DNA from 2 places in the Mycobacterium sp. IDUB_5 genome. Region 1 is predicted to be linked to the other one. Evidence: predicted binding sites of a transcription regulator. Region 1 holds the regulator's gene; the other holds the start of a gene.
The links. The regulator LexA, encoded in region 1, represses DNA repair genes until DNA is damaged. The targets are predictions, from matches to a motif close to CGAACANNTGTTCG.

Region 1 (15,605 bases):
AACCGCGCGCCGACTATTCGGTGGCCGCCTACGCCAACGGCATGCGGGACCTTCTCAGCGTGCTCGGCATCGACAGTGTCACCGTGGTCGGGCACTCGCTCGGCGGCGGCGTGGCCATGCAGTTCGCCTACCAGTTCCCCCAGCTGGTCGAGAGGCTCATCCTCGTCGGTGCAGGCGGAGTGACCAAAGACGTCAACATCGCGCTGCGGGTGGCGTCGCTTCCGATGGGCACCGAAGCCCTTGCGCTGCTGCGACTGCCGTTGGTGCTCCCGGCCCTGCAGCTCGTGGGCCGCCTCGGAGGTGCGATGTTCGGGTCGACCGGCGTGGGCCGCGACATCCCGGACATGCTGCGAATCCTCGCCGATCTGCCGGAGCCGACGGCCTCGTCGGCATTCGCACGCACGTTGCGGGCCGTCGTGGATTGGCGAGGCCAGGTCGTCACGATGCTCGATCGCTGCTATCTGACGCAGTCCGTACCGGTGCAACTGATCTGGGGCAGCTGCGATTCGGTGATTCCGGTCGACCATGCCGAGATGGCCCATACCGCGATGCCAGGCTCGCGGCTCGAGATCTTCCCGGGCTCCGGGCATTTCCCTTTCCACGACGATCCGGACCGCTTCGTGGAGGTGGTCGAGAAGTTCATCGACGGAACCCAACCTGCGGTGTACGACCAGGAGTATCTGCGCACGCTGTTGCGCACCGGGATCGAAGAGAGCGCGCTGTCGGGTTCGGTGGACACTCGCGTCGCTGTTCTCGATGCGATGGGCGCAGACGAGCGCAGCGCCACCTGAGCGCGCCGACGACGTAGCATCGGCTCATGGCGATCCACGTGACCGTTCTGCGTGTCTTCACCGACGAGAACGGCGACTTCGGTAACCCTCTCGGCGTCATCGACTCCGCTACCGTATCCCCCGCGGATCGGCAGGGCATTGCAGCCGAATTGGGTTACAGCGAAACGATTTTCGTCACCACACCCGAGCTCGGCACGCACACGGCGCATGCTCACATCCACACCCCGACAACCGAGTTGCCCTTCGCCGGGCATCCGACCGTCGGCGCGGCATGGTGGCTCAAACATCAGGGCACGCCGATCCGGACGCTGCAGGTGCCTGCCGGCATCGTCCAGGTCGACTACGCCGATGACCTGACCATGGTGAGCGCGCGTGCCGAATGGGCGCCCGAATTCGCGATCTACGACATCGACAGCGTCGATTCTCTGGCGGCTGCCGACCCCGAGGACTTCGGCGACGGCGACGTCGACGAGCACTATCTGTGGACCTGGCGCGACCGAGAGGCGGGAGCCATTCAGTCACGGATGTTCGCCCCAGGGCTCGGTATTCGCGAGGACGAAGCGACCGGTGCTGCGGCCGTGCGCATCACCGAGTATCTGAGTCGCGACCTCACCATCGTTCAGGGCCGCGGCTCGGTCATTCAGACGGTGTGGAGCCCACAAGGGTGGGTTCAGGTGGCCGGGCGCGTGGTCGAGGACGGACACCGCGAGATAGACTGAGCGATCTCAGCTGCCCGCGGACACCTCGCGGTGCGCGCGTAGCGCCTCGATCTCACGCTCGAAGTCCTCGGCCGACGAGAAGGACCGGTACACCGAGGCGAATCGCAGATAGGCCACTTCGTCGAGATCGCGTAAGGGGCCCAGGATCGCAAGACCGACTTCGTGACTGGGTACCTCAGGAGATCCGGTCGCACGCACGGCATCTTCCACCGTCTGAGCGAGCAGATTGAGCGCGTCGTCGTCGACCTGCCGCCCCTGGCACGCTCGCCGCACGCCCTTGATCACCTTCTCGCGACTGAACGGCTCGGTGACACCGCTGCGCTTCACCACGGCCAGCACCGCGGTTTCCACGGTGGTGAACCGGCGCCCACATTCGGGGCAGGATCGGCGGCGACGAATGGCCTGGCCCTCGTCGGTCTCTCGAGAATCGACAACCCGTGAGTCGGGATGGCGGCAGAACGGACAGTGCACCACTGCTCCTTCACCGCACCGACGGAACACTTCGAACGTCTTCGAGCGTACCTGCGGCAGCAGGGCGGAGCTCAGCACCAGACCCATCGGCGCGTTCCAAGGCGAGATGTCCACGATCGCCACCATGCTGCCTGCCCGCTGGACTACCTGTGTGCGGTCAGGCGACCGGGGCGATCAACGTCTGTCCGGCGGTCAGCGCGACCGTCTCGAGCTGGTTGAGTTCGCGAATCCTGGCGACCACATCAGACACCGGCGCGTGCGGCGCCACGCGTTCGGCGACGTGCTGCAACGACTCCCCCGTGTGCACCTGGACGACGGCCAACCGACCCGGCACCTCGACCTGCGGTCCCACCACACCGCCCGCCTGGGCCACAAGACCCAGCCACAACGTGATGGCGCCGGCGACGAGCGCGAGAACGACCGTCGCGGCGGGAGTGATGGGACGGCGCCGGTGCGACGCACGAGACACCAGCACGCCGCTCCCGCGATAGCTCAGGCGTGCGCCGCCGGGACGCTGGTGATGCCGCTGCCGAGCCGTCCTGGTAGCGCGCCCGCTGGGCGCGACCGCGCTGGCCGGCCCGATCCGCACGGGACGTGCGACGCGGCCTGCGGGCTGACGAACATCGGGGGTGTGGAGAACGGTCATCTGAGTGCCTTTCGCTCCGTGGATTCGCTCTTGTGTTCGAACATTACTCGATCAAGTGTTCGATCGATAGAACATGTGATCGAACTGTTGCGAACGCTAACGGAGGGCACCGACAAGTCGCCGCGGGCGAACTTTCGGCGCCGGTTGCTCGCGACACGCCTCGAACACATGTTTGATTCCGCGTGCGCTGCGCGTTACATTCGTGGTCATGAGCGACGACAGCAGCGACACCTCGGCCGGTACGGACTCCGCCAACCGACGTGAGCGCGGGGCAGGTCTGACCGACCGTCAACGCACCATCCTCGACGTCATCCGCTCGTCGGTGACCACCCGGGGCTACCCACCGAGCATCCGCGAGATCGGCGACGCCGTCGGTCTGACGTCCACCTCGTCGGTGGCGCACCAACTGCGCACACTCGAACGCAAGGGCTACCTGCGCCGTGACCCGAACCGGCCGAGGGCCGTCGACGTGCGCGGCATCGATGACGCACCCGCCACTCCGGTCGTCGCGACCGAGGTCGCCGGTTCCGACGCCCTACCGGAGCCCACATTCGTGCCGGTCCTCGGGCGGATCGCAGCCGGAGGACCGATCCTCGCCGAGGAGGCCGTCGAGGATGTGTTCCCGCTACCCCGTGAGCTCGTCGGGGAGGGCTCCCTGTTCCTGTTGAAGGTCGTGGGTGAGTCGATGATCGACGCGGCGATCTGTGACGGCGACTGGGTCGTGGTGCGCCAGCAGAACGTCGCCGACAACGGCGACATCGTCGCCGCCATGATCGACGGGGAAGCTACGGTCAAGACGTTCAAACGGACCAAGGGTCAGGTCTGGCTCATGCCGCACAACCCGGCCTTCGACCCCATCCCCGGCAATGACGCTGCCGTGCTCGGCAAGGTCGTGACGGTCATCCGCAAGATCTGACGGGGCACCGACGCGGTTCGTCAGCTTCCGCGGACGAACCCGTTGGTGCGGGCGATCTCCTCAGTGGCGAACCAGATTTCGGCCCGCGCCTCGTCGTACTCGGCGCTGTCGGGACTCCAGTACAGACCTGATCGGGTGTCGGCCTTGATCGGATACCCGTCGGGAATGGTGTCTGGGTCGTCAAGGGGCAGGTGCAACGCGGTGCCCATCGGCGCGATGTCATCGTCATCGATCCGCGCGTGCCTACCGGTGTCGTTGAGGGCGTCCCGCTCGAGAGCGGGCGCTGCCGCAAACGCCGAGGTGACGGCCACGTGGTCCGAATCGGCGTCCTTCTCGTCAGCCTCGTCCTCGTACGACGACTCTTCGTACACCGGTTCTTCGTCGACCGGTTCCTCGTCGACCGGTTCCTCGTAGACCGGTTCCTCGTCGACCGGTTCCTCGTCGACAGCGTTGTCGGAACCCGAAGCCACGGCGTAGTCGTGCTGCTCGACGGGGACGTCGGTCGCGGACTGAATCCGGGTCGGTGCGGTGTCGACCGAATCGGGGTCGTCCTGCTCGACGAAAGGATCGGCATCGCGATCGACCGTGGCGGGACGGTCCGTGTCTGCGGACTCGCTGAGCCCCCACAGGTGCAACCCGCTCGGTTCGTGACCTTCGGCGGGCGTACCGGGCCGCGCGGCGGGAGCCACCGACCCGAGACCCTCACGCGCGTAGCGATCGGCGAACAGCGCGTCCTCCCCCACATCCGACGACTCCCGGTCGTAGCCACCGGCGTCGTGATCATCGGCGTCATAGGGAGGCAGCGCGAACGAGTCACCGTCGCGATCGCGACCTCGACGCCGAACAACCGCCAGCCCGACCACCGCGAGGACGAGAAGTACCGGGATGACCGCCAGCAGCCACCACCACGTCCAGCGGACCCCGTCACCCGACCCGGTGTCACCACCCTGCGCCGACGGAATGGGCTGTGTCGCCTCCTGCCCCGGAACGTCCAGGCCGACGAGCTGCGAAGCGAGATTCGCCGGCTCGGTGCTGAATCGCTTGGTGCCGGTGTCATAGGTGATGGCGCCGCCGCTGAACTTCTGGGTGATCGCGTCGCCGCTCTGGGTCTGATCGGACACCGGTGCACCGAGCGTGCCGGTGGCGCCGCCCAGCTTCTCCCACGCCGCGTTCATGGCACCGCGCACGATCACCGCGCCGTAGTCGGGCGTCCAGAAGATCACCGGCTTGTCCGCCGCGGCGAAGCTGCTCATTCTGCTGGCCGGGGCGACGCCGCCGTCCACCTCGCCGGTCACCGGGAATCCGAGGTCTCCCTCGGGGCCGCCCACGCTCTCGTACTTGGCCAGCACCTGGCCGGTCACGACGTTCGCGCCGGTCGCGGGGCTGTAGAAGATCTTCCCGTTGACGAAGTCCTGACCCAGACCGTCGGAGCCGATCTTGTAGGGCTCACCCTCGCTGGCACCCAACGGTCCGAGCGGGCCCCCCGCCGCCCGGCGGGCTGCGTTGATCGCAGCCACCGGGTCGTCCGGCACGGAGACATCGGTGAGCTGCCCGGCCAGATCTGCCGGGTCGGTGGTGAATTTCTTGGTGCGCCCGTCGTAGGAGACTTGGCCGCCGGTGAACTTCTGCGTCACCGCCGCGCCGTCGTAGGTCTCGTCCTCCGCGGGGACACCCAGGACACCCGACGAGCCGCCGAGTTTGTCCCAGGCTGCGTTGATCGGACCGCGGACCACGTGTGCGCCGGTGTTCGGAGTCCAGAAGATCACCGGGTTGTCCGACGCGCTGAATGTGCTGTTTCGGCTGTCGGGTGCGCGCCCGGGCCCCTCGTCGATGGTCGGGAACCCGAGATCGCTGTCGGCGGGACCGCCGAGCGACTCGTACTTCTCGAGAATCGCGCCCTGCATGGCGTGCGCGCCGGTCGCGGGCGTGAAAAAGACCTTGCCGGACGCGAAGTTCTGCGCGAATCCCGTTCCGACGGGGTAGACGTCGCCGGAGGGAGGCCCCAGCGGACCGGTGTCACCGCCGGTGGCCTGCCACGTGGCGGTGATCGCGTTGCCGGCGTCGACGTCGGGTTGCGCGGTGGCGACCGGGGAGAGCAGGAGCGCTGCGGCGACCCCCAGCAATCCGACGGCCCAACGACTGGACCCACGTCGACGCGGCATCGGCTGCCGGGTCATTCATCCTCCCCGTGGTCGGCGACTGAGGTAACTCCATCACGGTTCAGCGAAAATTACCGCGTGCGTTCACTCTGCGTCAGTGGACCCTGTTTACCAAGCCACCTCGCCGCACAGTGCCGGAAAATGCCACCGCCCGGCTAGACGCCGAGGCTGCGGCCGATGATCTCCTTCATGATCTCGGTGGTCCCGCCGTAGATGGTCTGTACCCGGGCGTCGAGGTAGGCGCGCGCGACGTCGTACTCGCGCATGTAGCCGTATCCGCCGTGCAGCTGCAGGCAGCGGTCGATGAGGTGGACCTGCTTCTCGGTGGAGTACCACTTGGCCATCGCGGCCTGCTCGACGGTCAGCTTGTCCTCGAGGTGCAGCCCGATGAACTCGTCGACCATCATGCGCACCACGGTGGCTTCGGTGGACAGCTCCGCCAACAGGAATCGGCTGTTCTGCTGGCTGCCGATCGGCCTGCCGAACGCCTTGCGCTCCTTGGCGTACTGCAGCGTGCCTGCCAGTACGGCCTCCATGGCCGCGGCGGCCATGATCGCGATGCTGATGCGCTCCTGCGGCAAGTTCTGCATCAGGTAGATGAAACCCTGCCCCTCCTCGCCGAGCAGGTTCTCGACCGGAACCTTCACGTCGGTGAATGACAGCTCTGCGGTGTCCTGGGCGTCCAGACCCACCTTGTCGAGCTTGCGGCCCCGCTCGAAGCCCTCCATGCCGCGCTCGACGACCAACAGCGAGAAGCCCAGCGCACCCTTGTCGGGGTCCGTCTGCGCCACCACGATCACCAGGTCGGACAGGATTCCGTTGGTGATGAAGGTCTTGGAGCCGTTGAGTACGTAGTGGTCCCCGTCGCGTACCGCCCGGGTCTTGATGCCCTGCAGGTCACTGCCGGTGCCCGGTTCGGTCATCGCGATCGCGCTGATGTATTCACCGCTGCAGAATTTCGGCAGCCAGCGCTGCTTCTGCTCCTCGGTGCCCAGCCGGATGAAGTACGGCGCGGTGACGTCGTTGTGCAGGCTGAAGCCCAGGCCGCTGTACCGGCCCGCGGTGACCTCTTCGGTGATGACGGTGTTGTAGCGGAAGTCGGTCACCCCGCCGCCGCCGTACTCCTCGGGCACCGCCATACCGAGAAAGCCCTGCTTGCCGGCTTCGACCCAGACGCTGCGGTCAACCAGCTTGGCGGCCTCCCACTGATCGTGGAACGGCGCGACGTGGCGCTCGAGGAAGGTGCGGAAGGAGTCGCGGAACATCTCGTGCTCCGGCTCGAACAGCGTGCGCTCGTAGGCGATGACGGATTTTTCGGCTGCAGAGCCCATGGAGGTTCCTCGCGTCGGTGATCGGATTGCCGCCACGGTACCCCACCCAACCGGATGGTTGGTCGTTCGGCGGCGCACGGCGGCGCGTGAGATCCGCGCGGCCGCCCTACACTCGGGCCCCATGGGCACCAGCCTCACGCACTGGGGCGCCTTCAGCGCCACCGTCGAGGCCGGCGACGTCGCGTCCGTCGCCCCGATCGCCGGCGACACCGACCCGTCTCCCGCACTGGGCAATCTGCCCGGTTCGGTGCGCCACTCCTCGCGCATCACCGGCCCTGCGGTGCGGCGCGGCTGGCTCGAGGACGGGCCGGGGCCGAGCACCCGCCGCGGCGCCGACGACTTCGTCGCCGTCAGCTGGGACGAACTCACCGAACTCCTCGCCGCCGAACTGCGCCGCGTCATCGACCGCCACGGCAACGCCGCCGTCTACGGCGGCTCCTATGGCTGGGCGAGCGCCGGCCGATTCCATCACGCGCAGAGCCAGGTTCACCGCTTCCTCAACTGCCTCGGCGGTTACACGTTTTCCCGGCACTCCTACAGCCTGGGCGCCACCGGGGTGATCATGCCGCGGGTGGTGGGCACGCACGACGACCTGTTCAAGCGGTCCACCTCCTGGGACGTCATCGTCGAGAACACCGAGTTGCTGGTGTGCTTCGGCGGGCTGGCGCTGAAGAACACCGGAGTCAACCACGGTGGTACGACGGCACATCCGGCCCGGGACGCGCTGCACCGCTTCCGCGAACGCGGCGGCCGGATCGTGTCGTTCTCCCCGTTGCGCGACGACGTCGACGGACCGTGCGACTGGTTCGCACCCGTGCCCGGCACCGACGTGGCGATCATGCTGGCTCTGGCGCACGTGCTGGCCACCGAGTCGCTGGCCGACCACGAGTTCCTGGCCACCTACTGCACCGGGTACGAGCGGTTCGAGCGCTACCTGCTCGGCACCGACGACGGCGTGCCCAAGTCGCCGCAGTGGGCGGCTGCGCTCTGCGGGCTGGACGCCGAGGACCTGACCACGCTGGCTCGTCAGATGGCCGCACATCGCACGATCGTCACGGTCAGCTGGTCGTTGCAGCGCACCAGGTTCGGCGAGCAGGCGCCGTGGATGGGGGTGACGCTGGCCGCGATGCTGGGCCAGATCGGCCTGCCCGGCGGAGGATTCGGCCACGGCTACGGGTCGATGAACGAGCCGGGGCTGCCGCCACTGCGCTGTGCGCTGCCCCGCCTGCCGCAGGGACTCAACCCCGTCACCTCGTTCATCCCCGTTGCCGCGATCAGCGATATGCTGCTCCACCCCGGAGAACCGTTCGATTACAACGGGTTACGGCTCACTTATCCCGACATCCGGCTGGTGTACTGGGCCGGCGGCAACCCGTTCCACCATCATCAGAACATTCCGCGGTTGCGGCGCGCGCTGAGCCGTGTCGACACCGTGGTGGTGCACGACCCGTACTGGACGGCGATGGCCAGGCATGCCGACATCGTCGTGCCGTCGACGACGTTCGCCGAGCGCGACGACTTCTCGGGGTCCCGCAACGATCCGGTGCTGATGGCGATGCCCCGTCTGACCGAGCCCTACGCCGATGCCCGCGACGACTACGACACCTTCGCCGCACTCGCGCACACCCTCGGCGTCGGAGCCGAGTTCACCGAGGGGCGGACTTCTGCGCAGTGGCTGCGCCACCTCTACGAAACATGGTCACAGACACTCGATTTCGAGGTGCCCACGTTCGACGAGTTCTGGTCTGCGGGGCAGGTGAGACTCCCGGTCGAGGACGGCTTGACCCTCCTGGCCGACTTCCGCGCCGACCCGGTCGCGCACCGGCTCGGCACGCGCAGCGGGTTGATCGAGATCTTCTCCGAAGACATCGACGGTTTCGGGTATCCGGACTGCGCGGGGCATCCGGCGTGGTTCGAACCCTCCGAATGGCTCGGCGGCTCGCGCGCCCGGCGCTATCCGCTGCACCTGGTCGCCAACCAGCCTGCGGCCCGGCTGCACAGCCAGCTCGACGGAGGAAAGACCAGTCAGGATTCGAAAGTGGCTGGGCGAGAGCCGATCCGGATGCATCCGTCGGACGCGGAGGCGCGGGGGGTGAGCACCGGCGATGTGGTGCGGGTGTTCAACGACCGCGGCGCCTGCCTGGCCGGGGTGCTCGTCGACGATCGGGTGCGGCCACGAGTCGTACAGCTCTCGACCGGGGCGTGGTACGACCCGCTCGACCCCGCCCACCCCGATGCGATGTGCGTCCACGGCAACCCCAACGTGCTCACCGACGACATCGGCACGTCGTCGCTGGCGCGTGGCTGCACGGGCGCACACGTTCTGGTCGAGATCGAGAAGTACACCGCGACACCGCCTCCGGTGCGCGCGCACCAGCCGCCGCGGTTCGTCAGTAGGTAGCGAACTCGGTGAGGCCGGCGGCCAGCGCGACCGGGACCCGTGCTGTGATCCGCGTTCCCGCCTCGGTGTGATCGGTGGCGTCGATGCGACCTTCGGCGTGCACCCGCGCGACCAGATCCCCGCGGTCGTAGGGAATCGTCACGTCGACCGCCATGTCGGTGGGGACGACGAGTTCGGCCATCCTGGCCCGCAGCCGGTCCAGTCCGTCGCCGGTGTGCGCCGAGACGAAGACCGCCTCGGGCAGCGCGCGCCGCAGTGTGGCCAGCATCAACCCACTCGCCGCGTCGGTCTTGTTGACCACCAACAGTTCTCGCGGCGCGGCGATGCCGTACTCGGCGACCACGTCGTTGATCACCGCGCGCACGGCGTTGATCTGGGCCAGCGGATTCACATCGGAGCCGTCGACCACGTGCACGAGCAGTTCCGCGTCGACGACCTCTTCCAGCGTCGAGCGGAAGGCCTCGACCAGCTGGGTGGGCAGGTGCCGCACGAACCCGACCGTGTCGGTCAGGACGAACGGTCTGCCGTCGTCGAACTGGCCGCGACGCGTGGTGGGCTCGAGGGTCGCGAACAGCGCGTTCTCGACCAGCACGCCCGCACCGGTGAGCGCGTTGAGCAGACTCGACTTGCCAGCGTTGGTGTAGCCGACGATCGCGACCGAGGGCACCTCGCTGCGCCTGCGGCCGCTGCGCTGGGTGTCGCGGATCTTCTTCATGTCCTTGATCTCGCGACGCAGCTTGGCCATCCGCTCGCGGATGCGCCGCCGGTCGGTCTCGATCTTCGTCTCGCCGGGGCCGCGGGTACCCACGCCGCCACCGGCACCGCCGGCGCGGCCACCGGCCTGTCGGGACATCGATTCACCCCAACCGCGCAGCCGGGGCAGCATGTATTCCATCTGCGCCAGCGAGACCTGGGCCTTGCCCTCCCGGCTGGTGGCGTGCTGGGCGAAGATGTCGAGGATCAGCGCGGTGCGGTCGATGACCTTGACCTTGGCGACCTTCTCCAGCGCGTTGAGCTGGGCGGGGCTGAGTTCACCGTCGCAGATCACCGTGTCGGCGCCGGTGGCGACGACGATCTCGCGCAGCTCGGCGGCCTTACCGGAGCCGATGTAGGTGGCGGGGTCGGGCTTGTCGCGGCGTTGGATGAGGCCTTCGAGAACCTCGGAGCCGGCGGTCTCGGCGAGTGCGGCGAGTTCGGCCAGGCTGGCGTCAGCGTCGGCGGCCGAGCCGTCGGTCCAGACCCCGACCAAAACCACGCGTTCGAGGCGCAGCTGGCGGTATTCGACCTCGGAGACATCGGCCAGTTCGGTGGACAGCCCGGCGACGCGGCGAAGCGCCGAGCGCTCTTCGAGGGCGAGTTCACCCGAGCTGGGGATGTCGTTGCGGAATTCGGGATACGTCATAGGCGAATCAAGGTTCGCACGGAAAACACTGTTCATGCACTTTCTTTAACGGTCATGCGTGGCCCACCATTCCGCGGCGAGCTCGCCGTGGGCGACCAGGACGGAGGGTCCGCGCAGGTAGCTGGTCGCGTCGGTGACGGTGACGGTGACGGCGCCACCCGGGACGTGCACGCTGACCTCGCCGGTCTGCGTGCCCCGCTGGGCGAGTGCGGCGACCGCTGCGGCAACGGTTCCGGTGCCGCAGGATCGGGTCTCCCCTACGCCGCGTTCGTGCACGCGCATCGAGACGACACGGTCGGCGTCCAGGGCGGTGAGCACCTCGACGTTGACGCCGTCGGGGAACTGTTCGTGGTCGAAGCTCACTGGCGCAGCGACGTCCAACGCCGCCAGCGCCTCGGCCGTCAGCTGTGGGTCGACGCAGGCCAGATGCGGGTTGCCGACGTCGACGGCGAGCCCGTCGAACAACCGTCCGCCCACCGTGGCGGCGCCCGAGCCGAGCACGTTGGCTTTACCCATCTCGACCGTGACCTCGGCGCGCACCGGGTCGACGCTGTGCAACACCACCGGACGCGGCCCGGCAAGCGAGCCGACGACGAACTCGTCGCGCGCTTCCAGTCCGCTGGCCCGCAGGTAGTGCGCGAAGACCCGCACCCCGTTGCCGCACATCTGGGCGATGGACCCGTCGGCGTTGCGGTAGTCCATGTACCAGTCGTCGGCGGTGAGGCCCTCCGGCAGGCGATCGAACACTCCGGCGGCCTGCGCCGCACCCGCGGTGGTCACCCGCAGCACACCGTCGGCCCCGAGACCCTGCCTGCGATCACACAGCGCGGCGACCGCGGCGGGTGTCAGCGTCAGCTCGGCCGCCACGTCGGGCAGCACGACGAAGTCGTTCTGCGTGCCATGCCCTTTGGCGAACTTCACCAGCTCAGGATACGTCCCGCCAGATGCGCACGGCGCTGACGGCGAGATCGGCGGCCGAACCGTCGAGCCAGGTGATGCGGTGGTCGCGACGGAACCACGACCGTTGCCTGCGCACGTAGCGGCGGGTGCCGATGAAGGTGGGTTCTCGGGCGGCCATGCCGTCGCCGCCGGCATCGAGATCGGCCAGGACCTGCGCGTAGCCGAGAGCCCGGGCGGCTGTCACGCCGTCGCGCAGTCCGCGCGCCTGCAGCACACGCACTTCGTCGATCAGACCCGCGGCGAACATGGCGTCGGTGCGCTGAGCCAGACGGTCATCGAGATGCTCTGTGGGCCAGTCCAATCCGATGATCGCGGTGTTCCACCGCGGTGTCCCGATGGTAGGCGCCGACGCGGCGAACGGCTGTCCCGTCAGCTCGACGACCTCCAGGGCCCGCACGATGCGCCGCCCGTCGCTGGGCAGGATCGACGCCGCAGCGGCGGGGTCGACCTCGGCGAGCTCACGGTGCAGGCCCGCGACGCCGACCTCGGCCAGCCGCGCCTCCCACCGGGCCCGCACGGCGGGATCGGTCGCCGGAAACGACCACTCGTCGAGCAGGGACTGAATGTAGAGCATGGAGCCGCCGACGATCACCGGCACCGCATCGCACGCCAGGATCGCTTCCACGTCCTCGGACGCGGCCTGCTGATACCGGGCCACCGTCGCGGTCTCGGTGACATCGAGCACGTCGAGCTGGTGGTGCGCTATCCCCCGCCGCTCCTCGGGGCGCAGCTTCGCGGTGCCGATGTCCATCCCGCGGTAGAGCTGCATCGCGTCGGCGTTGACGACCTCGACCGGATGGCCGATCACCTCGGCGACGGCCAGCGCGAGCGCGGACTTGCCGGTGCCGGTCGGGCCGATGATCGCCAGCGGTCGGATCACGGTGTCCAGACACCGACGAAGTACCCGACGCCGTAGGGCGCCCCGCGGTAGAGCTGCTCGGCCGAGCGGGGTCCGGAGTCGGCCAGTCCGGCGAGCACCTGGTGGGCGACCCGGCCGACGATCCCGGTGGGCACACCGGCCAGCGCGGCGGTGTCACCGCCGGCGAGCGCGTCGTCGAGGGCGGTCTGCACCGGAACGGAATCCGGGTCGTGGCCGCCGGGGGCGGCCGCGGTCAGCGTGTTGGCGCCGTCGGCGACGACGAGCACCCCGACAGCCTCGCGCGCGGTGTCGAGCTCGCGGCGCAACGCCCGACCCGCAGCCAGGGCTGCCTCCGGCGAGGTGCGGTCGGCGTAGGTGCGCACCTCGACCACGGCAGGGGCAGCGACAAGACCTCGCAGCCAGCCGGCGATCAGCGCAGCCAGCGGAAGGGAATCGGGAGGGCCGGCGGCCCCGTCGGACAACCGGACCGGCACGTCGACCCCGTATCCGGCGAAGGTGCCGACGGCGTCGGGCCCGATCACCGCGTCGGTGGCCGCGACCCCGACAGCAACCCAGCGGGACGGCAGTCTGCCGGCCGCCGTCGCCGCCGCGGTACGCAGGTCGGCGACCTCGGCGGCCACCGCACCGGCCAGTTCGGGCACCATGACCGGCGGCGACGGAACGATCGCGATGGCCGTCAACACGGACACCAACCTAACGGGCGCACCTCACCCGGGTTCTCGTGTGGCCGCTTCCCCGCGGGCCAAGGCCGCCGTCGCCACGACCATCACGACAACCGCGACGACCAGAACGAAGACCCCGGCCTCCCCGGGACGCAGCGTCTCGCCGAGCACGACGACGCCCAGCACGCTCGCCACGACCGGTTCGGCGACCGTCATCGTGGGCAGCGACGCCGTCAACGCCCCCGACCGGAACGACGCCTGCTGCATCGCGGTGCCCGCGATCGCGACAGCCGCCCAGACATACAGCTCCGGGGTCTTCAGCAGCGTGCCGACCCCCTCCCAGCTGCCCAGATCCAGGCGGGTCACCACGGCTTTGGTCAACACCGCGAACAGTCCCCACAGCGCACCGGACACCACCGCCAGCAGCACAGCGCTGACCGTGGGTGAGGCGATCTGCGCGACCAGCATGCACACCGCCAGGGCCGGCCCGAGCACGGCGGCCACCCACACCCACGTGTGCAGCGATGCCCGCGACGCGCCCTCGGTCGGATCGCCCACCGTCACGATCAGCGCCACCGCCGCAGCCAGCAGCGCCGCCCACAGCCACTGCCAGTTCGTCACGCGGCGGTGCGACAGCCGCGCACTGATCGGCAGCGCGAACAGCAGCGAGGTCACCAGCAGCGCCTGCACCAGCAGCACCGACCCCAGGCCCAGCGCGGCGGCCTGCAACGCGAAGCCGACGGCCGCCACCCCGCTACCCAGCCACCATCGCCCGTCTCTGAGCAACCGGCCGAACAGCTCGACGTGGCCGACGGGTTCGTCGGTGACGTCGTGGGCGCTGCGCTGGTGGATGACGTCGCCGATGGCGATGAACAGGGCGGCAGCCAACGCCAGCACAGCAGCGATCTCCGCCTTGGCCATCGGCCACCTCCCCGCCCGCCCGATCCGATTCCGCACCGAGCGTAGAGACCGCGGACGCCAAGCCGTGGGCGCAGCGCCGGGCGACCTGTTTGAATAGCGGTCACACCATCTTCAGGCGCCGCGCTGCGCGGCAGGTGCGCGGGACCCCGCGCGGAGACACGAGGTAGCTGACATGACGACGACCGAACCGGGCGAATCCGCAGGCACCGGCGTACCCGAGACGGGCGCTGCGACGGCGTCCCCGCCACGCCCCAGCCCGTCGAGCACCAGGCCCAAACCGGGCCCGGCACGTCCCGTTCCGCGCCCGGCGGCACCTGCAGCCGCACCGGTCGTCGCGACGGTGCCGTCGGTCGACCCGCACCGTTTCGGCCGCGTCGACCCGGACGGCACGGTGTGGCTGATCACCGCCGCCGGCGAGCGCCAGATCGGATCGTGGCAGGCGGGCGACGCCGAAGCCGCCTACACGCACTTCGGGCGCCGCTTCGACGATCTGCACACCGAGGTGGTCCTCCTCGAGCGCCGGCTGGCGTCGGGTTCGGGCGATGCCCGCAAGATCCGCACCGCCGCCGTGGCACTGGCCGAGGGCCTGCCCGAGGCTCACGTGCTCGGCGATGTCGATTCGTTGTCGGAGCGGCTGGCGGCGATCGTCACCCAGGCCGACAGCGCCTCGCAGGAGGAGAAGGCCAAGCGCGAGGAGTTCCGCGCACAGCAGACGGCGCGCAAGGAGGCCCTTGCCGTCGAGGCCGAGGAGCTGGCCGCCACGGCGACGCAGTGGAAAGCCGCGGGTGACCGGTTGCGCGCGATCCTCGACGAGTGGAAGACGATCAGCGGGGTCGACCGCAAGACCGACGACGCGCTGTGGAAGCGGTATTCCGCGGCACGCGAGACGTTCAACAGGCGCCGCGGTTCACACTTCGCCGAGTTGGACCGTGAGCGCGCCGGTGCGCGGCAGGCGAAGGAAGCGCTGTGTGTGCGCGCCGAGGAACTCAGCGGCTCCACCGACTGGGGAGCCACGTCGGCAACGTTCCGGGATCTGCTGACCGAGTGGAAGGCGGCGGGCCGGGCCTCCAAAGACGTCGACGACGCGCTGTGGCAGCGGTTCAAGGGCGCCCAGGACACGTTCTTCGCGGCCCGTAACGCCGCCACCGCAGAGCGCGACGCCGAGTTCACGGCCAACGCCGAAGCCAAAGAGGCGTTGCTGGCCGAGGCGGAGCGGATCGACCCCTCCGACCGCGACGCCGCCCGCGCGGCATTGCGCACGATCGGCGACAAATGGGACGCCATCGGCAAGGTCCCCCGGGAGCGTGCGCCCGAACTCGAGCGACGCATGCGTGCGGTGGAGAAGA
Region 2 (15,605 bases), on a different contig from region 1:
GTGGGCGCGCACCAGCTGCCGCATCTCGGGGTAGATGCGGCCGACGATCTTCTGGGCGAACAGCCGCTCGGCCAGTTCGTCGATGTCCTCCACCGAGTTGCCGCGCAGCATCCGGGCGCCCTTGCCGATCAGGTCCTCGAACTCCGAGCGTCCCAGTTGATGATTGAGTCCGGCCTGGACCATCCCGATGAATTCACCCACCGACATCTGCCGCCGCCGCAATCGGTCCTGGGTCATCACCACGCCGGTGAACCCGGCGACCAGGGTGCCGTCGAGGTCGAAGAACGCGCCGACCTCGGGCCCTTCCGGGGAGGCTTCGATCTCGGCGACCGAACCCGGAAGGCGCATCTGGGGATTGTCAGGGCTCACTGTGCGGCACTTCCCTTCGTCGAGGCGGTCTCGGACAAGCGTGATGCAGACTCGTCGGTGAACGTCGCCGGGTGGGCGCGCCCCTCGCCGCCGAGCGCGAGAACTTCATCGAAGCCTGCCAGCAGACATCGCGCCAGCAGCGCTGGGTCGGTGACCGCGGCGCGGTCGTAGCGCGCGGTGACCGTGCAGTAGCCGGAGCGAGAGATCAGCACGACCATCATCGCCACGCCGGGCAGCGGGCCGAGTCCGTACTGCCGCAGGATCTGGGCACCGGCGATGAACGTCTCGCCGGCGTAGACCGGCACGTTGCTGGCCTGGACGTCGGAGTTCACGATGGAGCCGGCCATCGACTCCAGCACGCTGTCTGGCAATAGGGACACGACGGGCGCGATCGCACCGACCATGTCGAGCGCGCGCTCGTCGCGTTTACGCGTCATCTGCGTCCTGATGTTGCGGATGCGCACGGCAGGATCGGTGAGCCCGATCGGCGCGGCGAGGTTGACGCCGGCGAACCGGTTCCCGCCCGCGGGGTCGGCCTCGGAGCGGAGGTTCACCGGGACGGCCATCGGCAGAGTGTCGACGGGAACACCCTTGGCCTGGTGGTAGAGGCGCAGCGCACCACAGAGGCCGGCGAGGTACGCGTCGTTGATGGAGCCGCCGGCGGCTTTGGCCGCGCGGTGGAGGTCGCCGAACTCGATGTCGATGGCGTCGCTTCGGCTCGAGAGGGAGCGACGGCGCAGGAGCGGTGACGGATCGGCGACCGGGCCGATCACCCGGGCGCCGGACATCGCGTAGTCGATGACGCTGCCCAACCGCGACACCGGGTCGCGCACCACGTGGCCGACCGCCTGCGCCGCACCGAAGAGCGCGTCGCGCACACCGCCGGCGATGGTGCTGGGCAGGCGGGTGAGCCCCTGGCGCATGAGGTCGTTGGGCGACAGGTCGGCGGGGATCGGCAGCGGCGGCACCTGCTGTCTCGGCGGGTGACGTTCGAGGTCGTAGAGGTTCGCGAACATCTCGACCCCGCCCACCCCGTCTGTAACGGCGTGGCTGAGATGCACCATCAAGGCGGCCTGACCGTCATGCACCCCCTCGATCAGGGTCGCGGTCCACAGCGGTCGGGAGATGTCCAGTGGTGACTGCGCGGCCACCTCGGCCAGATCCATCACCTGCCGGAAGCTGCCCGGCTCGGGAACGCGGACGCGGCGGAGGTGGAAGTCGAGATTGAAGTCCGGGTCGACGACCCAGCGCGGCGCCGCAGTCGGCAGCGTCGGGATCACGACCTTCTGCCGCAGCCGCAGCACTTTGCGGGAGGCGGTGTCGAAGCGGGCGCGAAAGGTGTCCCAGTCGGGAGTGGTGTCGAGCAGTTCGACGGTCAGGATGCCGGAGCGGGTCCGCGGGTTGGCCTCACCGCGGTGCAGGATCTGGTCGAGCGGGCTGAGCTCTTCGGGGAGTCCAGCCGCGTCCAGGTCCGGCGGGTTAGGCATGGCCACCACGCTAGTCGGCTGCCCTGTGACACGGAGCGGCTTTAGGTGCTGCTCGCGATACACTCCTCGGGCGTTGCCTCCGTAGCTCAGTTGGATAGAGCAAGGGCCTTCTAATCCCTAGGTCGCAGGTTCGATTCCTGCCGGGGGCGCTTCCCGCTCTACTCGGCCGCTCTCACACCGCCAGCAGGTTCGGCCCCTGGTTGACCCCTGCCGACGTGGTCGGCAGCGTCACTTCCACGCTGTCGATGTGCACGAACCCGAATTGCGTGAAGTTCAGGAACGGCGTTGCCGTGGTGAAGATCTGCAGCTCCAATTCACTGCCGGGCGTCATCGTGTAGGCGATGTCCTCGAGATCGATCTCGGCGACCTGATCGCGACCGTTGAGGGTGACCGGCACCGGCGAGACGATGTTCCCGACGACCAGCCCGGTGCTCTTGTCGACGACCTGGGCGTAGATGTGGCGACTGCTTCCCAGACCGCTGTAGTTGATCTCCACGTGCGGGGCGCCGACGACATTCGCCTCCCCATCTCCCGGATTGGTGAGCGGGATCGTGACCGCGTTGGTCGCGACCGACCCGGCGCCCAATCCGTACGGCAGCGGGATTTCCGGCTGCGGGCCCGAGCCGCCGATGAACGGGATGATCGGCAGCGTCTTGCCGGTGTCCCACACCGTCGCCGGCACCTTGCTCTCGGCGTCGTAGAAGTTGCTCGCCGTCGGCCGAGTGACCGATGCCCAGCGGTCGCCGTTCTGATCGGTCCACTCGAACGCGTACGGATCAGCCGGGATCGGAAGGTCCTTGACGTAGCGCTGCATCCATACGGCGGTCTGGGTGAGGAACCACACGTCGTCGGCGTCGCCGTTGCCCTGCCCGGGCAGGCAGGTGCCGTGGCCTCCGCAGTACCAGATCAGCTTCACGTTCGGGTTGTTGGCCATGTAGCCCATGTTGAGGATCGACTGATGCAGCGGGAACAGCACGTCGACGGTGCCCTGGATGATCAGGGTGGGGATCTTGATGTTGCGCACAGTTTGCCCCGGGCCGCTGTTCTGCAGCAGCTGGATCTGACTCGGAGTGAGGATGCCCAGCGAGGCGCCGGTGAGGATGCCGCCGTAGATCTGCGGATTGATCCGCGCTCCGGTCTCGATCAGTCCGAGCAACAGCAGTCCGGCGTACGACGTGCGGAATGCGCTGTGCGGGTAGAGCGAATCGGGCAGCGTGTTCCACGCCCAGCCGGGCGCGATGGCGTCGACCCTGTCATCGCTTGCAGCGGTGACGAATTGGATGCCGCCGCCATAGGAGACGCCGACCATACCCATGGTGGGATCGGCGGCCTTGTCGAGTTGGACGCCGCTCTGCGTGGCCACCCAGTTGATCAGCTCGGTGACATCCTGGCCCTCGTACTGCGGGCTGTCGAGTTGCAGCAGGCCGCCGGAGGCGAATTCGCCGCGGGGGTCCCACGTGACGACGTTGTAGCCCAAGGAGCGGAACGTCGAGACGAAGGGGTCCGCCGGATCGGTCGCACCCGGCTCCGCCAATCCGGGTCCGTTGAAGATGGTCTCGTATCCCGGCGCTCCGAGGTCCGGCGAGCCGGCCAGCGCCGGGAAGAAGTTGGTGCTGATCTTCGTGCCGTCCCAGGACGTCACGAACGTGGTGAAGGCGATCGGCGCACCCGCACGCAGGCCGGTGATGTCGACCGAGATGTCCTGCAGCTCAGCGGTGCCGAGCAGGCCGGAGAGGACACCCGCCTGCTGCAGCCGCTGGACGACCGGCGTGATGAGACTCGAGCCGATGATCGGCAGGCCGGTGATCGCGGTGGTGAAGTTCGTGTTCTGGGCGACGAGCACCGAGAAGGTCTCGATGCCGCTCGGTCCGTTGGTGGCAGTCTCGTCGGCGTACGGCAGGAAACGGAACGCCCCGGTCGTCGCGTCAAGCGTGAGCTTGCCGCCGTTGCTCGGGCGATCGATGACCGTGTAGGTCGAGCCATCGGCGGTAGTGCACGTCATGCCCACGACGCAGCCGCCGATGACGCCCTGGACGACCTGGACGGAATAGTCGTCGATAGCCGCGAGCGCGGACTCCCGGCGAGCGCCGGCGAGCAGCACGAGATCCGACAGCGAGCCACCGACCGGTGCCGATCCGTTGCCCGACGACGCCGGGCTGAGCGCCCGGTCGAGCGCAGACAGCAGGCCGGACACGACCGTCTGAGCCGGTGCCTGTTGGGCAGCCGGCGTCCACAGCGTGGTCTGCACCCGAGGTTCGGTGACCGGCTGGCGGCCCGCAACCGCGCGGGGGGTCTGCAGCCAGGACAGCACGCGGGGTTGTTCGGCGGAGGGCTCGGTGTCGACGGAGGAGGTCGAGACCTCGTCGACCTTCGGCGAATCCTGCTGCTGCGTAACGGTTTCGTGCCGCTTCTGACGGCGCCCGCCGGATGTCTCATCGGCCTCGTCGGCGCGCTCCGCTCGGGCGTCGGCCCGCTTCTGACGTTCTTCGGCCACCCGGTCGGCGATGCCCTTGACCGTGTCGGACAGCGATGTGCGCTCGGTGCTCCGATGCTTGCCCAGAGGCCGCTTGTCGAGCGTGACCGTATCGCCGCGTACGGAGTCCCCTGGGGAGGACACCGACGATGACGCTGGCGACGTCGACGACTCGGTGTCGTCGGCGTAGGCGACGCCCTGCCCGGTGATGATCGCGGTTCCCACCCCCAGGGCGATTGCAAGACCACCCACGCGACCGACATAGCTAGCAGCACTCATGACCAGGACCTCCGCTGTACCTCGGAACCGGGGCAGACACTACGCCGGCGTCCACATGATCAAAGCGAAATCCGGCCACTGATTTGTGACGGCGTCAATTGTCCGAACCTGACACTTTTCTGCCTCCGGCACAACGCTATTGACATCGCACGTGACCTCTCCTGCGCACGCCCGCCCATGCCTAGCGAACTCCGTTCGGCGGTTGACAACGCAGACGCCGGCGGGACCGGCGCTCCAACATGTCCTCGACGAGCGATCTCCGGCAAACCACATGCCATGCGTTCTGGGATACGGTGACCTCCGAACGTTCCGGAGGGGGAATGGGGAGCATGAAGAGATCTCGCACGAGCGGCCGGATCAGAGCCGGCGCCATCACGAGCGCTGCAGTTGGCGTCGTGGCAACGGTCGGAGGCGTCGCCGCCGTCGCCCCGCAGGCCTTCTCAGCCCTTCCTGTCGACCTGACCGCGCTCATCGTGGTCGGCAGCTCGACACACCCCGACGGCAGTGGCAACGAGGACTTCTTCGGCGGCCTGTTCAACCAGGCGCCGTACAACCCCGGCGGCCAGCCGGGGCCCGACCTGGTCGGCGTGCCGTTCGGCGGGGGTCCGAAAGCGATCGACGCGGCGCTGCGAGCGCACTCCGGCGAGGAGAACGCGGTCCTGGCGTCTGGCTGGGGTGCCGCGAACGCCAGCGTAGTGCTGACCCGCCAGGACCGCGACGACGATCCGGCGTTGCCGTCCACTGTGTTCGTCCTCGACAACAACGTGTCCCGCCCCGACGGCGGCTTCGGGACGCGCTACCCGTGGTTCTCGCTGATCGGGGTGAATCCGTTCCCGTCGCCCATCGACACCGCCGCCAAGGCCGTCATCGACATCGCCTATCAGTACAACTACAACTCCAACGCACCCGCGGATCTGCTCAACCTCGTCGCGCACGTCAACTCGCTGGTCGCCTACCTGTACGGCTACCGGGAGCAGGATCAGATCGACCTGCCGGTGGACAACGAGGGTCGGCCGACCGTCTCCTGCGGCGGCGCGAACACCTGCGCGGTGCTGGCCAGCGGCGCCGAGGCAATGCCGTGCGACGACGCGCGATGCGACGCTCCCGACGGTGACCGTGTGGTCGCCTACGTGACGACGCGCGGGAACACGACCTACGTCACCTACACCACCGAAGAGTTGCCGTTGGCGCGCCTGATTCGCGACGTGGTGCCCTTCGGGAACGCGATCGCCGATGTCAGCGAGCCGTTGTTGAAGGTCATCGTGGATTCGGCGTACTACGACAACAATCCGATCCCGTCCGACCCGAGCCGCTACCGCCCGGCGCGCCTGATGCCGACGGTCGGCGAGCTGGCCGATACCGTGTCCAAGGTGCCGGGAGCCATCCGGGACGGCCTGAAAGCACTGTCGGACAAGGACTCCGACGAGGACGACGTCGAGACGTCCGACAAAGCCGACAAGGCGACCGCCGCGGAGACGCGCCGTGAGCGGCGGCTGGAGCGGATCCGCGCGCGGGCCGCTGCACGCGAAGAGGCCGCAGACCAGTCGAAAGTCACTGAACCCAAACAGGACTCGACGACCTCGGCCGACTCGCGGGACGCCGCAGATGGAGACGGCACCGGCACCGCGGATTGAGGCGGATGACCGAGTACTGGAATCACAACACCGCCTACCACCCGTGGGTGCTCGCGTTCGCCCGCGGCCGTGACGTCCTCGACGTGGGGTGCGGTGACGGTCTGCTCGCCGAGCGCCTGGCGCCCGTTGCCCAGTCGGTTGTCGGTATCGATCCCGATGCCGGGGCGATTCGACGGGCACGCGCCAGGCTGGCAGACGTCGACGGGGTGTCGATCATCGAGAGCACCTTCGCCGACTATGCCGCAGCGGATGCACGTTTCGACCTGATCACCTTCGTCGCAAGCCTGCACCATCTCGACCTGCGCACCACACTGGAAGCTGCCCGCGACATGGTGCGGCCCGGCGGCGAACTCGCGGTGGTCGGACTGAGCGCGAACACCACCGTGACCGACTGGCTGTGGTCGGCGCTGCATCTGCCGGCTGTGCGCGTGGGGTCGCGGTGGCACCACGAGACCCGGGACATCGGGGTGGCCGTCGCGAGTCCCCGCGAGAACCTGGCCGAGATCCGTCGCATCGCCGCCGAGGTGTTGCCGGGTGTGCACATCCGCCGCGCGCTGTACTACCGCTACCTGATGCGGTGGGAGAAGCCGCGCGGCGACTGACTCACTTGTCGGTGGCAGTCGCGCTGAGCCGGACCAGCTCGGAGAGAACATCTTGGCCTCATTCGCACCGTGCGTCCGTATGGTCACAGCGCGGGCCATTCTTGTCGGTGGTTCGAACTAGTGTTCGAGTCATGGATGTGGTTGCGGACGCGATAGGGGTGATGCGGGGCCAGGTGGCGATCCTGCAGGACGCCTGCGACGCGTTGTCGCATCGCGAGCTGGTGGCCTTGATGGCTGAGGTGACGACGTTGGTCCGCACCGTGCCGGTGTTGGAGCATCAGATCCTGGCTCGGTTGGTGGCCGAGACGGAGCCGCGGCGGTTGGGTGAGGCGTCGTGGAAGAAGGTGCTGACCACCGCGCTGCGGGTCTCCGAACGCGACGCCAAACGCCGCCTGGCTGAGGCCGCGGCGTTGGGTCCGCGGCAGGCGTTGACCGGGGAGGCGTTGGCGCCTCGGTGGGAGGCCACCGCGGCCGCGCAGGCCGCGGGCGCCCTGGATGCCGATCATGTCGCAGTCATCAGCAAGTTCCATGATGGGTTGCCGGTGTGGGTCGATGTGGACACCCGCACGGCCGCCGACCGGCAGTTGGCGTCGCTCGGCGCAGGGTTGACGCCGGAGGATCTGCGCAAGGCGGCGGATCGGTTGGCGGCGATGATCGACGCCGACGGTCCCGAACCCACCGACGCCGACCGCGCCCGCCGGCGGGGCATTCAGTTGGGTGCCCAGCAGCCTGACGGGATGAGCCGGCTCACCGGCTGGATCACCCCGGAGTTCCGGGCGCACTACGAGGCGATTCACGCCAAACTCGCCGCACCGGGCATGTGCAACCCCGACGACGAAAAGCCCTGTGTCGAGGGCGAACCCGCACCAGAGCAGGCGCGATCTGATTCCCGCAGTGTGGCGCAACGCAATCACGATGCCTGGCTCGCGGTCGGACGGATGGCGTTGTCCTCCGGAGACCTCGGTTCGCACAACGGGTTACCGGTCACCGTCATCGTCTCGACCACGCTGCAAGAACTGGAGAAGGGTGCGGGGGTGGCGGTCACCGGCGGCGGGTCGCTGTTGCCGATGGCCGATCTGATCCGCCTGGCCTCCCACGCGCACCATTACCTATCGGTGTTCGATCAGCACACCAATCAACCGCTGTATCTGGGGCGTACCAAGAGATTGGCGAGCCCGGCGCAGCGGATCATGCTGCACTCCTCGGCGCGCGGCTGCACGAGACCTGGATGCTCGGTGCCCGGCTACTGGACCCAGGTCCACCACATCGACGACTGGAAGACCGGCGGCCCCACCGACATCACCAACCTCACCCTCGCGTGCGGGCCCGACAATCGGATGGTCGAGCAGACCGGCTGGACCACCCGCATCAACCAGCGAGGCCAGGCCGAATGGCTCCCCCCACCCGACCTCGACACCGGCGGGCGCCGCACCAATGGCTACCACCACCCCGAACGCCACCTCCTGCCCGGAGACGACCACGGACCGTAGGCTGGCTCGCGATGAGCACTGAAGACGTCGACCATCGGCTGAGCCCGCAGCCCGACACCGGATACGTCTACCGGACGGAGTGGCGCGTCGCGACGGGCGATGTCGGTGACGACCTCAACCTGCGCCTCGACGGGGTTGCCCGCTACATCCAGGAGGTGGGCGCCGAGAACCTCGTCGACGCGGGCGAAGCGGAAGAGCACCCGCATTGGCTCGTCCAGCGCACCGTGATCGATGTCATCGAGCCGATCGCCTTTCCCGACGAGGTGACGTTCAGTCGATGGTGTTCGGCGCTGTCGCTGCGCTGGTGCACCATGCGGGTCGACCTCGTCGGTAGCGACGGCGGCCGCATCGAGACCGAGGGTTTCTGGATCGCGATGAACGCCAAGACACTGACACCGCAACGCGCCACCGACACCCTGCTCGAGAAGTTCGGCACCACGACCACCGAACATCGCCTCAAGTGGCGACCATGGCTGACCAACCCCGACACTATCGAGAACTCCGCGCCATTTGCGTTGCGCCGCACGGATATCGATCTCTTCGAGCACGTCACCAACACCGCCTACTGGCACGCGATCCACGAGGTGATGGCCCTGGCACCCGAGGTGTGTACAGCGCCCTACCGGGCGGTCGTCGAGTACCGGAAACCGATCAAGTACGGCGAAGAGGTCACCCTCGGCTGGACTCGCGACGGCGACGACGTCCACATCGCGCTGACCGTCGACGGCGACGTCAGGGCCGCGGCGCTGCTGCGCAGCCTGTAGTTACGCTGAGCCGATGTCCGATCTGGTACTGACCGAGGTCACCGACCGAGTCGCCGTCATCACCGTCAACGATCCCGACCGCCGCAACGCGGTCACCGCCGAGAGTTCGGCGGCGTTGCGCACCGCTGTGGAGGCCGCCGAGGCCGACCCCGGCGTGCACGCGGTGATCGTGACCGGTGCGGGGAAAGCCTTCTGTGCGGGTGCTGACCTGACCGCACTCGGCAAGGCCACCGAGGACGGGCTCCGGGTCATCTACGACGGGTTTCTCGCCGTCGCGGAATGCAGCCTGCCGACCATCGCCGCCGTCAACGGGCCAGCCGTCGGCGCCGGCTTGAACCTCGCGCTGGCCGCCGACGTGCGCATCGCCGGACCGGAGGCGCTGTTCGATCCTCGGTTCCAGAAGCTGGGCATCCATCCCGGTGGCGGAGCGACGTTCATGCTGCAACGCGCAATCGGGCCCCAGGCCGCCAGGGCCGCGCTGCTGTTCGGCATGCGTTTCGACGCCGAGGCAGCGGTGCGGCACGGGCTGGCGCTCGAGCTCGCCGACGATCCCGTCGCCGCCGCACGCGGCCTTGCTGCCGGCCCCGCGTCGGCGCCGCGGGATGTCGTCCTCGCGACGAAGGCGTCGATGCGGGCGACGTTCAACCCCGGGATCACCGACATGCATCAGCACCACATGGCCGTCGACGTCGAGATCGGCCCGCAGGCACGCTCGATCGAGTCTCCCGAGTTCGCCGAACGTCTGGCCGCCGCGAAGCGCAGGTGAACCGCTAGAGATCGAGGAGTGCCGCCGCCGGCGACTCGATCACCGCCCGCAGCTCACCGAGGAACGCACCGACCTGCGCCCCGTCCGCAACGCGATGGTCGAACGCGCACGTGAGTCGCATCGTCGGCCGCGCCACCACCTCGCCGTCGACCACCACCGCGCGCGGCCGCAGCGAACCGACGCCGAGGATCGCGGCTTCGGGATGGTTGATCACCGGCACGCCGTCGTCGAGCCCCAGTGCCCCGAAGTTCGACACGGTGAACGTCGACCCCTGCATCTGCGCCGGCGCGAGCGTGCCCTCGCGGGCCGCCGCCACGAGCTGGGCGATCTCGTCGCCCAGCTGGCGGGTGGTTCGGGTCTGGGCGTCCTTGACCACCGGGACCAGCAGCCCGCGCGGCGCTGCCACCCCGACGCCGAGGTGAACCGCTGAATGGGTGTGGATGCGTGGCCCGTCGACGGTGTCCAGCCAGGTGGCGTTGAGCTCGGGATGTCTGCTCAGCGCCACCACGGTCAACCGCAACACCAGCACGAACGGGGTCACCGATGTCGCGCCGACAGACCGGCAGTGATCCCGCAGCCGCAGCAGCTCGGTCCCGTCGACATCCACCGACGCGTGCGCGTCGGGAATCTCGCTGCGCGACTGAGCCATTCGTCGTGCCGTCGCCAGCCGCACACCCGTCACCGGCGTATCGGTTCCCGGGCCGGCCGCGGCGAGCACGTCGGCGCGGGTGACGATGCCCTCCGGTCCGGAGCCGTCGACGCGACCCAGGTCGACGTCGAGGTCGGCGGCCAGCTTGCGCACCGGCGGCTTGGTGCGGGCCCGGCGGCGGCTGCCGTCGAGCGCGTCGTCGGCGCCGTAGCCGACCAGTACCGGTGTGCGCCGCGGCGCATCCACTGTCTCGACGCGTACCAGCAGAGAGCCGACCCGTAGCGTCTCCCCCTCGGCGCCACCGAGTTCGGCGATCCGCCCGGCGAACGGACTGGGGATCTCCACCTCGGCCTTGTTGGTCTCGACCGTGCACAGCGTCTGATTCAGCGTCACCTCGTCACCGACGGCGACGGCCCAGCTGGTGATCGTGGCGTCCTCCAACCCTTCGCCGAGGTCAGGCACCAGGAATTCCCGTGACGCACTCATGGCCGGCTCATCGCGTCGTCGACACAGTCCATCAGCCGGTCGACGCCCGGCAGCCACAATCGTTCCAGCCGGGCGGGTGGGTACGGCGTGTCGAATCCGGTGGCGCGTAGTACCGGCGCTTCCAGCTCGTAGAAGCACTCCTCGGAAATCCGCGCCGCCAGCTCGGCGCCGAAACCCAGTGTGCGCGAACCCTCGTGCATCACCACGGCCCGTCCGGTCTTACGCACCGACGAGGTCACCGTGGCCATGTCCAGCGGGTTCAATGTGCGAAGGTCGACGACTTCGAGGCTGGCAGTCGATGTTTCGGCCGCTGTCAGCGCCGTGGCGACCAGGGAGCCGTACGTGATCACGGTGACGTCCTCGCCGGGACGCCGGATCGCTGCGCGCCCCAGCGGTTCCGCCGGGTTGCGGGTGTCGACGGGTTCCCTGGCCCAGTAGCGGCGTTTGGGCTCCAGAAAGATCACCGGATCGCGTTCGGCGATCGCGTATCTCAACAGCCAGTAGGCATCCGACGGTGTGGAGGGGACGACGACCTTGAGACCTGCGGTGTGCAGCCAGTAGGTCTCGGTGGATTCCGAATGATGCTCCACCGCGCCGATCCCGCCGAACGACGGGATGCGGATTGTCACCGGCATGTCGATGTCGCCGTGGGTCCGCATGCGGTACTTCGCGAGGTGGCTGACGATCTGGTCGAAAGCCGGCGCTGCGAAGCCGTCGAACTGGATCTCCGGCACCGGGACGAAACCGCGGATCGCCATCCCGATCGCGATGCCGATGATCGCGGACTCTGCGAGCGGTGTGTCGAAACACCGTCCATCGCCGAACTTCTGGGCCAGTCCGTCGGTGACGCGGAAGACACCGCCGAGCGTGGCGACGTCCTCCCCGAAGACCAGCACGCGGTCGTCGGCGAGCATCGCATCCGAGAGCGCTCTGTTGATGGCCTGCGCCATCGACAGTGTCTCCACGTCCGGCACGGCGTCATCGAACCCGAAGGGCCGCTCGATCAGCTGTGTCATGTCACGCCTCCTCGAGTGTGTCGGCGCCCAGTTCGGCCATCAGCTGTTCGCGCTGGCGGGCCAGATCGGGCGTGATGCGGTGGTAGACGGTGTCGAACACCTCTCGGATGTCGGCGTCGGGCTCACTGAGCACGGCCTCCCGTAGCTCGCTGCGCACCCGTTGTGCCCGGTGCGTGACCCGATCGTCCAATCGCTGCGTCCACATGCCCTCGCCCTCGAGGTAGGTGCGGTACCGGGCGATGGGATCCCGTGCGCGCCAACGGTCCACCTCGTCGTCGTCGCGGTAGCGGGTCGGGTCGTCGGAGGTGGTGTGCGGCCCCATCCGGTAGGTCACCGCCTCGATCAGGGTCGGCCCCCCACCGGCGCGGGCGCGGGCGGCCGCGTCACTCATCAACGCGAAACAGGCGAGGACGTCATTGCCGTCGACACGCAACCCGGGCATGCCGTAGCCGTCGGCGCGCTGGGCGATCGACGGCGCGGCCATCTGGCGGTGCATCGGCACCGAGATCGCCCACTGGTTGTTCTGCACGAAGAACACGCACGGCGCCCGGTAGACCGACGCGAGGTTGAGCGCCTCGTGCACATCACCTTCGCTCGTGGCGCCGTCGCCGAAGAACGCGACGGTCACACTGTCCTCACCGAGGCGCTGGGCAGCCATTGCGGCACCGACGGCGTGCAGGCCCTGGGTGCCGATCGGAATCGAGATCGGCGCGCAGCATTTGTCGGTGAACCCGAGCCCGCCATGCCACCGGCCACGCCACAGAGCGCCCAACTGAGGCGCGGAAATCCCCCGCACCAAGAACGCTCCGAGCTCCCGGTACTGCGGGAACAACCAGTCGGTCTTGCGCAGGCACGCGGTCGCGCCGACCTGCGCGGCTTCCTGGCCGCGACACGACGCGTAGAGGGCCAACTCGCCCTGACGCTGCAGATTGACGAACTCGGTGTCGAGTTCGCGGGTGACGACCATCGACTCATAGAGCCAGGCCAGGGTCTCGGGAGGCAGCTGTCTTCGGTATCGGGTCTCCGCCGTCGGAGCGCCGTCGGGCGCGACGAGCGCAATCGGGTCGACGACACCGGCCATACCGCCTCCTAGGGTCACTGGCGGCGGATCGCGCCGTCAGTCGACTGAGGTGCTCAGCGCAGGGGCGGTCGGTGCCGACCTCTGGTAGGAGGTCTGTCCGTCAGCTGCCGGGGTGGGGCGCCAACGCGACGATGCGCTCCGCCCGCCGAAGCACTGGGGCATCCACCATGATGCCACCGAAAGCGAAGACGCCACGTTCGTTGCGGGCCGTGTCGAGGACACGACGCGCCCAGTCGATCTGCTCGTCGGTCGGCGAGTAGGCCGCGCGGATGACCGCGACCTGCGTCGGGTGGATCGCGACCTTGGCGTCGAACCCGACCGCGACCGCATCGTCGCTCTCCGCGCGCAGACCGTCGAGATCTCTGATGTCGAGGTAGACGGAGTCCAGCGCGAGCCGGCCGTAGGCCTTGGCAGCGAGGAGACTCTGCGAGCGGACGTGGCGAGCGACGTCGCGGTAGGTGCCGTCGGGCCACCGGTTGGCGGTTCCGCCGGTCACCGCGAACAGGTCCTCGGCACCCCACATCACGGCGTAGGCGTTGTCGACGCGCGCCGTTTCGGTCACGGCCAGCGCGCCCAGTGGTGTCTCGACGAGCACGATGACGTCACGGGGCGCCAACGACGCCACCTGGTCGGCGGTTTCGGTCTTGGCAAGCATCACGGTGCCGTAGTCGGTCGAGGCCAGCGCCTCGAGATCCTGTGCGTGGTCCGCGGTACCGACCGGGTTGACGCGCACGACTGTGCGCGCCGGGTCCAGCGGTGTCTCGATCAGCGCGGAGCGCGCCGCCGCCCGGTCCTTGGCGGCCACCCCGTCCTCGAGGTCGAGGATGACGACATCAGCTGCGGCCGCGGCCTTCTCGAAGCGTTCGGGTCGATCGGCCGGGCAGAACAGCCACCCCGGACCGGGCGAGTCGAGCATCACGCCTCCCCGTCAGGACGCTTGCGCACCATGGTCTTTCGCGACGCGGTGGCGACGACGTCGCCGTGCTGATTGCGGCCGGTGTGAGCGAACGTCACGATCCCCTCACCGGGGCGGCTCTTGGACTCCCGCTTGTCGGTGACCTCGGTTTCGGCGTAGAGCGTGTCCCCGTGGAACAGCGGCTTGGGAAACGCGACCTCACCGAAGCCGAGGTTCCCGACGATCGTGCCCTGGGTCAGTTGCGCCACCGACAGGCCCACCAGCGTCGACAGCGTGAACATCGAGTTGACCAGCCGCTGATGGAACGGCGGCAGCGCATCGGAGAACGCCGCGTCCAAGTGCAGCGCCTGGGTGTTCATCGTCAGCGTGGTGAACAGGACGTTGTCGGCCTCGGTGATCGTCCGGCCGGGCCGATGCTGATACAGCACTCCGGTCTCGAACTCCTCGAACCACAGACCCCGCTGCACGACCACCCGGTTCACAGTCCGAGCTCCCGCCCGATCAGCATCAGCTGCACTTCCGTTGTCCCCTCGCCGATCTCGAGAATCTTGCTGTCCCGGTAGTGCCGCGCCACCGGGTACTCGTTCATGAAGCCGTAGCCGCCGAAGATCTGGGTGGCGTCGCGGGCGTTGTCCATCGCGGCTTCACTGGACACCAGCTTCGCGACCGCGGCGGCCTTCTTGAACGGCTTGCCCGACAGCATCAGTGCGGCCGCGTCGTAGTACGCGGCGCGAGCGGTGTGCGCGCGGGCCTCCATCCGGGCGATCTTGAACGCGATGGCCTGGTTGGTTCCGATCGCGCGGCCGAACGCGTGACGTTCCTTGGAGTACTTCACGCATTCGTCGACGCAGCCCTGCGCGGCACCGACCGACAGCGCGGCGATCGCGATGCGGCCCTCATCGAGGATGCGCAGGAAGTTCGCGTAGCCGCGGCCCTGCTCGCCCAGCAGATTCTCCTGGGGCACCCGCACGTCGTCGAAGCTGAGGGGGTGGGTGTCCGAGGCGTTCCACCCGACCTTGTTGTAGGCGGGTTCGGCGGTGAATCCGGGTGTGGGCACAGGCACCAGGATCGAGCTGATCTGCTTCTTGCCTTCGATGTCACCCGTGACCGCCGTGACCGTGACCAGCTTCGTGATGTCGGTCCCCGAGTTCGTGATGAACTGCTTGCTGCCGTTGATCACCCAGTGGCCGTCGTCGAGGCGCGCGGTGGTCTTGGTCGCGCCTGCGTCGCTGCCGCCACCGGCCTCGGTCAAACCGAACGCGCCCAACGCCTTTCCCGACGCCAGCAGCGGCAGCCACTCCTGCTTCTGCTCCTCGGTGCCGAACCGGTAGACGGGCATCGCGCCGAGGGAGACCCCGGCCTCCAGCGTGATCGCCACGCTTTGGTCGACCTTGCCGAGTTCCTCCAGGGCGAGGCACAGCGCGAAGTAGTCACCGCCCATGCCTCCGTACTCCTCGGGGAAGGGCAGCCCGAACAGGCCCATGTCGGCCATACCAGCGACGACCTCGTAGGGGAACGAGTGCTCCTCGTCGTGCTTGGCGGCGACGGGAGCGACGACGCTTTGGGCGAAATCGCGGACCGTCTTGGCCAGCT

Region 2: the regulator LexA is predicted to act here: its motif matches at 6,958-6,971, upstream of ACZY1G_RS24010 (HNH endonuclease signature motif containing protein).

The regions. Positions count from the first base shown of each region.
Region 1 is NZ_JBVAXX010000006.1:435,459-451,063, reverse strand. It holds gene ACZY1G_RS22200 (alpha/beta fold hydrolase) at 1-791, shown strand, start outside; gene ACZY1G_RS22195 (PhzF family phenazine biosynthesis protein) at 818-1,510, shown strand; gene nrdR (transcriptional regulator NrdR) at 1,517-1,981, opposite strand; gene ACZY1G_RS22185 (LysM peptidoglycan-binding domain-containing protein) at 2,139-2,627, opposite strand; gene lexA (transcriptional repressor LexA) at 2,836-3,543, shown strand; gene ACZY1G_RS22175 (sunset domain-containing protein) at 3,564-5,720, opposite strand; gene ACZY1G_RS22170 (acyl-CoA dehydrogenase family protein) at 5,858-7,033, opposite strand; gene ACZY1G_RS22165 (molybdopterin guanine dinucleotide-containing S/N-oxide reductase) at 7,155-9,434, shown strand; gene hflX (GTPase HflX) at 9,424-10,836, opposite strand; gene dapF (diaminopimelate epimerase) at 10,882-11,757, opposite strand; gene miaA (tRNA (adenosine(37)-N6)-dimethylallyltransferase MiaA) at 11,762-12,676, opposite strand; gene ACZY1G_RS22145 (class III extradiol ring-cleavage dioxygenase family protein) at 12,673-13,359, opposite strand; gene ACZY1G_RS22140 (DMT family transporter) at 13,384-14,259, opposite strand; gene ACZY1G_RS22135 (DUF349 domain-containing protein) at 14,432-15,605, shown strand, end outside.
Region 2 is NZ_JBVAXX010000007.1:305,106-320,710, forward strand. It holds gene ACZY1G_RS23980 (HAD-IB family hydrolase/lysophospholipid acyltransferase family protein) at 1-348, opposite strand, end outside; gene ACZY1G_RS23985 (wax ester/triacylglycerol synthase family O-acyltransferase) at 366-1,856, opposite strand; tRNA gene ACZY1G_RS23990 (tRNA-Arg) at 1,932-2,005, shown strand; gene ACZY1G_RS23995 (CocE/NonD family hydrolase) at 2,029-4,608, opposite strand; gene ACZY1G_RS24000 (PE-PPE domain-containing protein) at 5,004-6,242, shown strand; gene ACZY1G_RS24005 (class I SAM-dependent methyltransferase) at 6,248-6,844, shown strand; gene ACZY1G_RS24010 (HNH endonuclease signature motif containing protein) at 6,976-8,334, shown strand; gene ACZY1G_RS24015 (acyl-[acyl-carrier-protein] thioesterase) at 8,346-9,098, shown strand; gene ACZY1G_RS24020 (enoyl-CoA hydratase) at 9,112-9,864, shown strand; gene ACZY1G_RS24025 (dihydrolipoamide acetyltransferase family protein) at 9,869-10,999, opposite strand; gene ACZY1G_RS24030 (alpha-ketoacid dehydrogenase subunit beta) at 10,996-12,015, opposite strand; gene pdhA (pyruvate dehydrogenase (acetyl-transferring) E1 component subunit alpha) at 12,017-13,096, opposite strand; gene ACZY1G_RS24040 (HpcH/HpaI aldolase/citrate lyase family protein) at 13,197-14,012, opposite strand; gene ACZY1G_RS24045 (MaoC family dehydratase) at 14,012-14,494, opposite strand; gene ACZY1G_RS24050 (acyl-CoA dehydrogenase family protein) at 14,491-15,605, opposite strand, start outside.